Regions from separate parts of the Thalassotalea fonticola genome, predicted to be linked through region 1. Evidence: predicted binding sites of a transcription regulator. Region 1 holds the regulator's gene; each other region holds the start of a gene.
What was found. Region 1 encodes sigma-54, which starts transcription at its own class of promoters, with help from an activator protein. Its sites were predicted from a motif close to GTTGGCACGNNNNTNGNNT; they were not measured.
Positions count from the first base shown of each region.

Region 2: RI844_RS10295 (P-II family nitrogen regulator) is a predicted target of sigma-54. The motif match lies at 1,510-1,528, and genes of this name have one in related genera.
Region 3: RI844_RS08850 (DUF2884 family protein) is a predicted target of sigma-54. The motif match lies at 1,525-1,543, and genes of this name have one in related genera.

Region 1 is NZ_CP136600.1:2,689,479-2,692,695, reverse strand. It holds gene rapZ (RNase adapter RapZ) at 1-454, opposite strand, end outside; gene ptsN (PTS IIA-like nitrogen regulatory protein PtsN) at 500-949, opposite strand; gene hpf (ribosome hibernation promoting factor) at 952-1,239, opposite strand; gene RI844_RS10815 (RNA polymerase factor sigma-54) at 1,263-2,759, opposite strand; gene lptB (LPS export ABC transporter ATP-binding protein) at 2,860-3,217, opposite strand, start outside.
Region 2 is NZ_CP136600.1:2,560,683-2,563,899, forward strand. It holds gene RI844_RS10290 (ammonium transporter) at 1-1,124, opposite strand, end outside; gene RI844_RS10295 (P-II family nitrogen regulator) at 1,139-1,477, opposite strand; gene RI844_RS10300 (SGNH/GDSL hydrolase family protein) at 1,724-2,842, opposite strand; gene RI844_RS10305 (DUF2913 family protein) at 3,058-3,217, opposite strand, start outside.
Region 3 is NZ_CP136600.1:2,160,466-2,163,682, forward strand. It holds gene RI844_RS08845 (CinA family nicotinamide mononucleotide deamidase-related protein) at 65-1,351, shown strand; gene RI844_RS08850 (DUF2884 family protein) at 1,582-2,427, shown strand; gene RI844_RS08855 (NAD-dependent malic enzyme) at 2,484-3,217, opposite strand, start outside.

The DNA.
Region 1 (3,217 bases):
CTCTTTCTCGTACTAAATCGGCAAGTTGATGCGGGGTTAATTTGGAAGTATTGATGTATAAATTCGCTCTACTTGCCACTGGATCAAGCAGTTTCTTCTCTAGTGCAATTGCTTGATCAAGAGCCATATTCTGGCGAATAAGCGGGTGAAGTCGTCTTGTTTCGCTATAGCGACGGATGAGTTCACTATCATCGGCGTCTAAATACAAAATACTTAATTCAACCGAATTAGGTAAATAATCAATGATCTCTTTAACGTCTTCAGGGTTTTCAGGAAGGTTACGTACATCAAGTGATACCGCGACGTTTTCATAATCATTAATAACGGTATGGGTTAGTGCAGGTAATAGGTTTACCGGAATATTATCAACACAATAATAACCAAGATCTTCAAGTACTCTTAAAGCTACGGTTTTACCTGAGCCTGAGCGACCACTTACAATGATTAATTTCATTTTCTACCTAATATATTTCTAATGGGGCAAATGTGGTTTAGTCGCTTAATTGCTTACTACTAATTGATGTAGTTCAGTTGAGCTATTACAACGTCTCACTTTTTTACTATTGTCTTTATCACTAAAAAATCGGGCTACACTGGCTAAAGTCTCTAAATGTTGCTGGCAATGATCTTCTGGTACAAACAATGCGAAAAAAATATCAACCGGTTTATCATCAATAGCATCAAATATAACGGGTTTATCTGTTGTCAGTAAGACCGCTACAGGGCTTTCACTATTATTGATTTTACCGTGTGGAATAGCAATGCCATTGCCAATACCGGTACTACTCAATTTTTCTCTTTTAGTTAAACTGTTCAACAATTCTTTTGCTGTTGCGCTGCTAATTTTATTAGCTGCAATTGCACTAATTTGTTCTAGAATGTTTTTTTTACTTTTCCCCTGTACTGCACATAGAGTGCAGTCAGGGCTTAATAGTTGGTCTAATTTCATAGTTAGTGATGAGCTAATTTAGCCTTATGTTTGAGCACTTGCCTATCTAATTTATCGATCAGACCGTCAATTGCCGCATACATATCTGCATGGTTGGCTGAGGCGAATATTTCACCGGCATTTACATGTAACGTTGCTTCAGCGATTTGTTGTAATTTCTCTACTTTCAGTACCACATATACATTATTTATGTGATCAAAATGCCTTTCTAATTTTTGCAGTTTTCCATCAACATATGAACGCATAGAATCGGTAACTTCAACATGATGACCGGATAGATTAATTTGCATAAGCTTTGTCCTTTTTTGTTGGTTTAAAGTAAACTTTTTCTTTGATTAGAAGGTGGTATTCCTAACGACTCTCTATATTTTGCAATCGTTCGTCGTGCAACATTAATGCCTTGAGCACTGAGTAGCTCAGCCATTTTGCTATCGCTCAATGGTTTAGCAACTATTTCAGCATCGATTAATTTTTTAATCAGTGCGCGTATTGCTGTAGATGAACATTCTCCACCATTTTCGGTACTTACGTGACTAGAAAAGAAGTATTTTAATTCAAATATACCTCTGGGAGTATGCATATACTTTTGCGTGGTTACACGAGAAATAGTTGATTCATGCATTTCAACTGCTTCAGCAATATCGTTTAACACCATAGGTCGCATAGCTTCAGCGCCGTGCTCAAAGAACCCTTGTTGTTGCTGAACAATACAATTAGATACTTTCAGTAAAGTATCGTTTCTACTTTCAAGTGATTTGATAAACCACTTGGCTTCTTGTAAGTGTGAGCGAATAAATTGACTATCTTCTGAAGATTTAGTTGTTTTTGCTATCGCCGCATACTGATTATTAATACCAATTTTAGGCGCTGTATCCGGGTTTAATTCTACTACCCAACGACCATTTTTTTTGAACACACTGACATCAGGAATTACGTATTGTTCGTCTTGCTTTACTATTGCATCGCCGGGTCTAGGGTTTAATGAGTGAATTAACTTCATCACTTCTTTTAACTGCGGCTCTTTTAATTTTGCTTTGCGCATGATCTGCCTAAAATCACGGTTTCCTAGCAAATCGATGTGTTCCTTGATCACTACTTTAGCCTCCGCGAGGAAAGGTGTTTCAGGATTAAACTGAGCAAGTTGAATAAGTAGACAATCGGCTATCGATTTTGCTCCAGAGCCGATAGGATCAAACATGTGAATGCGTTTTAGTACTGCTTCAATTTCGTCTAATTCAACTTCTTCATTTCCTAAACTAGATAAAATATCCTCACTGCTCACTGTAAGGTAGCCACTATCATCAATAGCATCAATTATTGCGATGGCAATGGTCCTGTCTGTATCTGAAAACGGGGTTAATTCCATTTGCCAAGTCAAATGATCTTGGATAGATTCTGTTGTTTCACCCTGATAAACATAGTCATCACTGTTGACGCCGCCCAGGCCAGTGTTTGAAGTACCGGCGCTAAAGCTTTCTTCCCAAGTTGAGTCTACCGATAGCTCTTCTGGAATTTCATTTTGTGTTAAAGCTTCAGAAGTGCTTATTTCATCGTGAGTAGGTTGTGCGTCTTCACTACCGTCAGTGGTATCTGCCGTTGCTTGTTTAGCATCTAAATGGGAATCTGAATTAGCATTATTCTCTTCTAGGTTACCAGACTCATCGACTTCTAATAAAGGGTTACTATCAAGAGCTTCTTGAATTTCTTGTTGGAGATCTAACGTAGAAAGCTGCAACAGTTTAATTGCCTGTTGCAACTGTGGAGTCATGGTTAAATGTTGCCCCATACGGAGCTGAAGACTAGGTCTCATTTTTTGAAAAATTCCAAATTTACATAACGTCAATATTATGTAAGTTAATTAGGGTTTGTTACACGGCTTTGCTGTTCTAAGCAATACACTATTAATATAACTATAGCTTGAATTTTTCACCTAGGTAGACATCTCGAACATGTTGATTACTTAAAACTTGTTCTGCATTACCTTCAGCGATTAATTCACCATGACTTACTATGTATGCGTGTTCACATACATCAAGAGTTTCTCGTACGTTGTGGTCGGTGATCAATACCCCAATACCACGATCTTTTAACTGTAAAATAATTTTTTTTATATCGCCAACTGAGATAGGGTCTACCCCAGCAAACGGCTCATCTAATAAAATAAATTTAGGATCAGCAGCCAGAGCCCTGGCTATTTCAACACGGCGCCTTTCACCACCAGATAAACTCTGGCCAGTATTCTCAACGATGTGGCCAATATTAAATTCT
Region 2 (3,217 bases), 130 kb from region 1:
ACTACGATACTAGCTCCAAATACCCAAGCGAAGATAATGAATGCACCGTAAAGTTGCGCACCAAATGTTGCATCACCGTTGCTAAATGGCACAACCATAAGAGCAAAGAAACCAACCACACCGTGAACAGAGATAGCACCTACTGGATCATCGATTTTTAACTTGTCTAAAGAAGTAATTGAGAACACTACTAATACACCACCTAACGCACCAATTAAACTAGCAAACATAGGAGATGGAGATAGAGGGTCTGCAGTAATTGTTACCAGACCTGCTAATGCACCGTTCAAAATCATAGTTAAATCTGCTTTACCCCAGATAGCTTTATTTAATAATAAAGCTGCTACTGCACCTGCTGCTGCGGCGGCATTGGTATTTAAGAAGATTTGACCTACTGCTGTTGCATTCTCAGCATCAGATAGAAGTAATTGAGAACCACCGTTAAAGCCGAACCAACCCATCCATAAAATAAATGTACCTAATGTAGCAAGTGGCATGTTTGAACCAGGAATTGGATAAATTTCACCATTTTTACCGTACTTACCTTTACGAGCACCAAGTAATAACACACCTGCTAAAGCAGCAGCGGCACCAGCCATATGTACAATACCAGAACCGGCAAAGTCAGAGAAACCAGCTTCAGACAAGAAACCACCACCCCAAGTCCAGTAACCTTCAACTGGATAAATAAAGCCAGTTAGTACTACTGTGAATATTAAGAAAGCCCAAAGTTTCATACGCTCAGCAACCGCACCAGAAACAATAGACATTGCTGTTGCAACGAATACTACCTGGAAGAAGAAGTCTGATTCTAATGAATGGTCAGCACCTTCTGCTTGCGTACCAATTAAACCAGCGATACTTGGTAAAATTCCGCCTTCAGGGTTATCAACATACATGATGTTATAACCGACTAATAAAAACATTACACAAGCAATTGAATACAAGCAGATGTTCTTAGTTAAAATTTCAGTGGTGTTTTTAGAGCGAACTAAACCCGCTTCTAACATGGCAAAGCCTGCTGCCATCCACATTACTAATGCGCCAGATATTAAAAAGTAAAATGTATCTAATGCAAATCTCAATTCAGAGACTGTTGTTGTTAATGTTGCTAATTCTTCCATTGTTCAATCCCCTATTAAAGTGCTGCAACATCAAGTTCACCAGTACGAATACGTACTGCTGACTCAAGGTCGTATACAAAAATTTTACCGTCACCAATTTTACCGGTGTGGGCAGACTTGCTGATAGCTTCAATGATACGGTCAACGTCATCGGCTTTAACTGCGATTTCTAATTTTACTTTTGGTAAAAAGTCTACCTGGTACTCAGCACCACGGTATAATTCAGTGTGACCTTTTTGGCGACCAAAACCGCGAACTTCTGAAACGGTTAAGCCTTCTACGCCAACTTCAGAGATTGCTTCTCTAACGTCATCTAGTTTGAATGGTTTTATTATTGCGTTAATTATTTTCATTTCGCCCCCTATTTATAAGCTGACCAATAGGGTTACAAGTTGCGTACCAACTTTATTTATCTTTAAAAAACAAAGGATTAAATATCACTCAACAAAAAGGCACCATAAAGGTGCACCAAGGTGGTGCCAGAAAATCACTAGATAAGTGCATTGAAGATATTAAATATTTTGGTGAAATTCAGTTAGTGGGTGGGAATTGAAAGTAGATTTGGATTAAATTTTTAATGTTCAATCACAACGAAAAAACTACCACCCCATTTTACCCTTAATAAATTCAGTTAATTTTTCAGCATTGCGCTGGTGCTGATTTACTCTTGGATGCTTTTTATAGCCGGTATGCTCAAAAAGGACAGTGTCAATATTAGCTTTGCTATCCATTTGTTTAATTCGTGCTACAGCCGTTTTGACATAGCCCGGCCAGTTAGAGCCTTGTTTAGTAATATCCATACTTCCTAGAGCACAAATAATGGGTTTATTTGGATAGCGTTGACTAACTGTATAAACGAAATCTACATAAGCTTGAATAATTTGCTCGGAGTTTGGCATAGGAGAGATGCGTTTAGGGTCTTTAACCAGCCAACTATCATTCTGAAATAGATTAATAACGACTATATCTGGTGTCCAGCTAGAGAAGTCCCAGTGGCTTTTGTTATTGCCTGCGCCATTAACCTGATCAAAATACTCTGGCATGGTAAAATCAAACCAACTAAGCATAATACCAATACCACTAAGAGACACTGTATGGTGTTCGGCATTTAACTTTCGAGCAGTGATCGAACTATAGGACAGATAATTGTTCTTTTCGGATAAATCCAGATCACCACTATTATCAGCGGCTTCATTTCCTTGGCCGCTGGTGATGGAATCGCCGAAAAATGCTATCTTTCTTATTGGCCTAGTGGGCGGGTTGAGTAACTTGCCATTATCGGCTAGCTCTAAGCCGAGAAATTTGGTCGAGCCTTCATGCCCTTCGGTACGTTTATAGAGCTCTACTATGTGTTCGCCGTCTTGCAAATAAAAAGCGATAGGGTAAACGTGGCTACCTTGCTTGGCATGCAATACATGCGGGAATTGATCATTGCCATCAATAATTACATTAAAGTAGTTGTTACCTTCTTGATCATCCAATTTTATTTTTAGTGTCTTGCCAGTGAACTTGGCTTTGATTGAAGTGCCTGGCCAACTGATTAACGGCTGCTTTGGGTTAACAAAATCCATCCGCCCAGTATATTGAATATACTTATCATCGGGCTCAATAAAATTGCCGGCTAATAATAGCCCGCTTTGTAGAGTGAATATTATCCCAAGCAAACAACTTAGGCCAAGGTTGTTCTTATCTCGTTTTATCGTTTTGTATGTTTTCATTTTCATATGTTTTATAGCTGTATTGGTTTGTTGATGTTTTAGACAGTTACTTTGTCGCTAATATCTTCACGTGAACCATACGAATGGAACTTTCTACGTCCTCTGCTTCGTCTTATCCTATTTTCGTTAACGCACTACAATTGTTATACCACTACAAACAGCAGGTGTTCTTCACGGTACCAGCGAAATGTGCAGGACGATATGGCAATAGGATATTAATTGAACATTTTTGACGGTTTAGCAATATCACCAGAACATCTGTTATTAGGAAATAAGGTATATTCATTATAGGAAGTTCGCTGCTGATCATAAAAAGAAATGCCTTTGATCAGAAGAAATCCATTCAAATATAGACAATCAATGACCTCTTGGGGG
Region 3 (3,217 bases), 530 kb from region 1:
TTAGCCCACTCAAAGTGATACATTACCTTATTCTACAAACTATTAAAAAGAAGGGCAGTTATTAATGTTAAATGTGCAGTTATTACTTACTGGTAACGAATTAATGAGTGGGGATATTGTTGATACGAATTCAGTATTTATTGCCCGTGAGCTGAAAAATCTGGGTGTAGAGCTTACCCGCAAAGTTACTGTTGGTGATAATATGCAATTACTAACTGAGCAAATGGAACAGCTCAGTAAAGACGCAGATATACTGATTATAAATGGCGGTTTGGGGCCAACCGTTGATGATATGACCGCCCAAGCCTTGTCAGAAACAACTAAGCAATCACTAGCGATACACCCAACAGCATTAGAACAAGTAAAAGCATGGTGTGTAAAACGCAGTTATCGATTAACAGGGCCGAATTTGAAGCAAGCTTTACTACCTACAGGTTGTGATATCGTACATAACCCAATTGGCAGCGCGCCAGGTTTTTCTATTAATCATAACAGCTGTCAAATAATTTGTACTCCTGGTGTACCTGTTGAATTAAAAGCAATGCTGCGAGAAGAAATTTTACCTAATATTGCAGAGCAGTTACCCGAAGAGCTGCAAACCGTTACGCAAAAGCTTAAGGTGTTTGGTATTGGTGAATCCGGTTTACAAAAAATGGTTAATGATAGCTACCCTAATTGGCCAGAAGAAATCGAACTTGGGTTCCGTGCAACCATGCCACTTTTAGAGGTAAAGTTAACCAGCAGAAGTCATACCTCAACAACCCTTAGAGATGAGTGGTACAGTAAAATCAAGGGGCTATTAGGCCAACATATCGTCAGTGAAAACGGCGACTCTATCGCAGCGACAGTGGTTAAATTATTGAAGCAAAACGGTAAAACAATTACCACAGCAGAATCTTGCACCGGCGGAATGATCGCCGCTCAGCTGACTGGCGTAGCTGGTTGTTCAGATGTTTTTGAAGCTGGATTTGTGACTTATTCGAATCGAATGAAAGAAAAATTAGTTAATGTAAATGCACAAACCTTAGAACAATTTGGTGCAGTAAGTGAGCAAGTAGTAAAAGAAATGGTTAGCGGTGCTTTGGCCGTGAGTGCAGCTGACTATGCAGTTTCAGTGTCGGGTGTTGCCGGTCCTGATGGTGGCACAGAAGATAAACCTGTTGGCACAGTATGGCTTGCATGGGCTAATAAACAGCAAGTGTTCACTAAGAAGTTGTACTTACCCACACATCGAATTCATTTTCAAAATTTTATCGCCAACACTGGCTTAGATTTAATTCGTCGATTAATTTTAGGTTACCATGATGAACCACGTTATTTTGTCGAGCGCCAATTCAATTCAAAAACATAGTTAAACCAATCTGCATAAAGATATGGTCAACTCAGTCATTCTTTATGCAGAATGGTATTATGTATTGTTAACAATTAGTTAAATTGACTAAAAATAATTGATTAAATTAACATTTAACCTTTTAAACTTATCAGAAAAAGGCATAACACACTGAAAATTATATAAAATATATTATTGGCAAATATTTTGCTTTAATAGCTATTAAGTACAATAAAATTATGGAACAACTCATGAAAAAATCACTAATTGTAAATTTAACAGCAAGCCTATTACTGAGTACAACACTGTTAAGCACCGCAACAATTGCGCACGAAAAAGGCCATGGATCTGATTCAAAATCTGGCAGTTACTCGTTTAATAGCGACGAATGCTCTATAGATGTTAACTACGGTGTGGTGGTTGAAGGTGATAACATTCGCTTTATCAATAACGATGAAACCTATGTACAGATCAACAATAATCAGCAGCTGTTTGTTGAAGGTAAGTTAGTCGATTTGAGTGAGCGACAACAAGCGCTAGTTGCTGAATATTCTGAGCAAATAAATAGGCAAGTACCTGAAGTTGTAACTCTTGCTGAAGATGCAGTTGAAATTGCCTTTCAAGCTGTTAGTCATGTTGTTATTGGTTTAAGTGGTGACAACGAAAAAAGCAAAGCACGTGTTGATAGCATTTTTACCAAGATTAATAGCGAAGTTGAAAAACGCTTCAATGAAAAAGATGGTAGCTACTTTATCGCAGAGCAAGACTTTGATGAATTTGATGAATTTATGGAAGAAGAGCTAGAAGATGAAATTGAAGAGCTAATAACTGATTCTGTCGGTGATATTCTGATTGCCGTTGGCAGTGCAATGAACAGTGAAGAAGGAAATTTTGAAGAAAATATGGAAGCTTTTGGCGAACGTATGGAAAATATGGGCAAAGATATAGAAATGGCTGTTGAGGGTAAAGCTGAAGAACTGGGCAAGCAAGCCGAAAAGCTATGTCATAACCTAAAAAGTTTAGACCAACTCGAAACCGAATTATCCAATAGTATTAATGAGCTTAATGACTTTAATTTACTTACCGTAAGCGACTAAGTATATTTAATTTAAAAAGAGGCTGCTAATTAACTTTAGCAGCCTCTTTTTTTGTTCTATATCGTTGAACGCTTATAAGCTCGATATTCTGGTTTCCAGAAATTCGCTTCAATATTGGCTAATAATTGTTTCTCAGTAATTTCTAAAGCTAATCCTTGCTGCATAGCAAGCTTGCCTATCGCAAATGCTATGCTTCTACTAATACTGGCAATTTCAGTCAGCGGTGGTAACAATTCACCTTTACCAGTATTAGCCAGTGGAGATGCATTCGCTAGTGTTTCACTGGCTAGCATTAACATTTCGTCACTAATAAACTTAATATTTGCGGCTAAAACCCCTAAACCAATACCGGGAAAAATATAAGAATTATTACATTGAGCGATGTGAAATGTTTCGCCGTTATATTCAACAGGCGAAAATGGACTGCCGGTGGCGATAACTACATTACCTTCAGTCCAATTAATCACTTGTTCTGGCGTGGCTTCCACTTGCTTGGAAGGATTAGATAACGGAAAAATTATTGGTTTATCGGTACCCTCAGCCATCGCTTTGACCACTTGTTCAGTGAATAGTCCGGCTTGACCTGAAACACCAATAAGAATGTCTGGTTTAGCACATTGCATTACATCTAAAAGAGCAGCATATTCACCTGAGAATTGCCAATTTGAAATGACGTCAGTTTGCTGGACAAGTTTCTGCTGAAAATCTCGTAAATCAGCCATACCATCAGTTAATAAACCATATCTATCAACCATGAAAACTTGTTTGCGGGCTTGTTCGTCGGTTAACC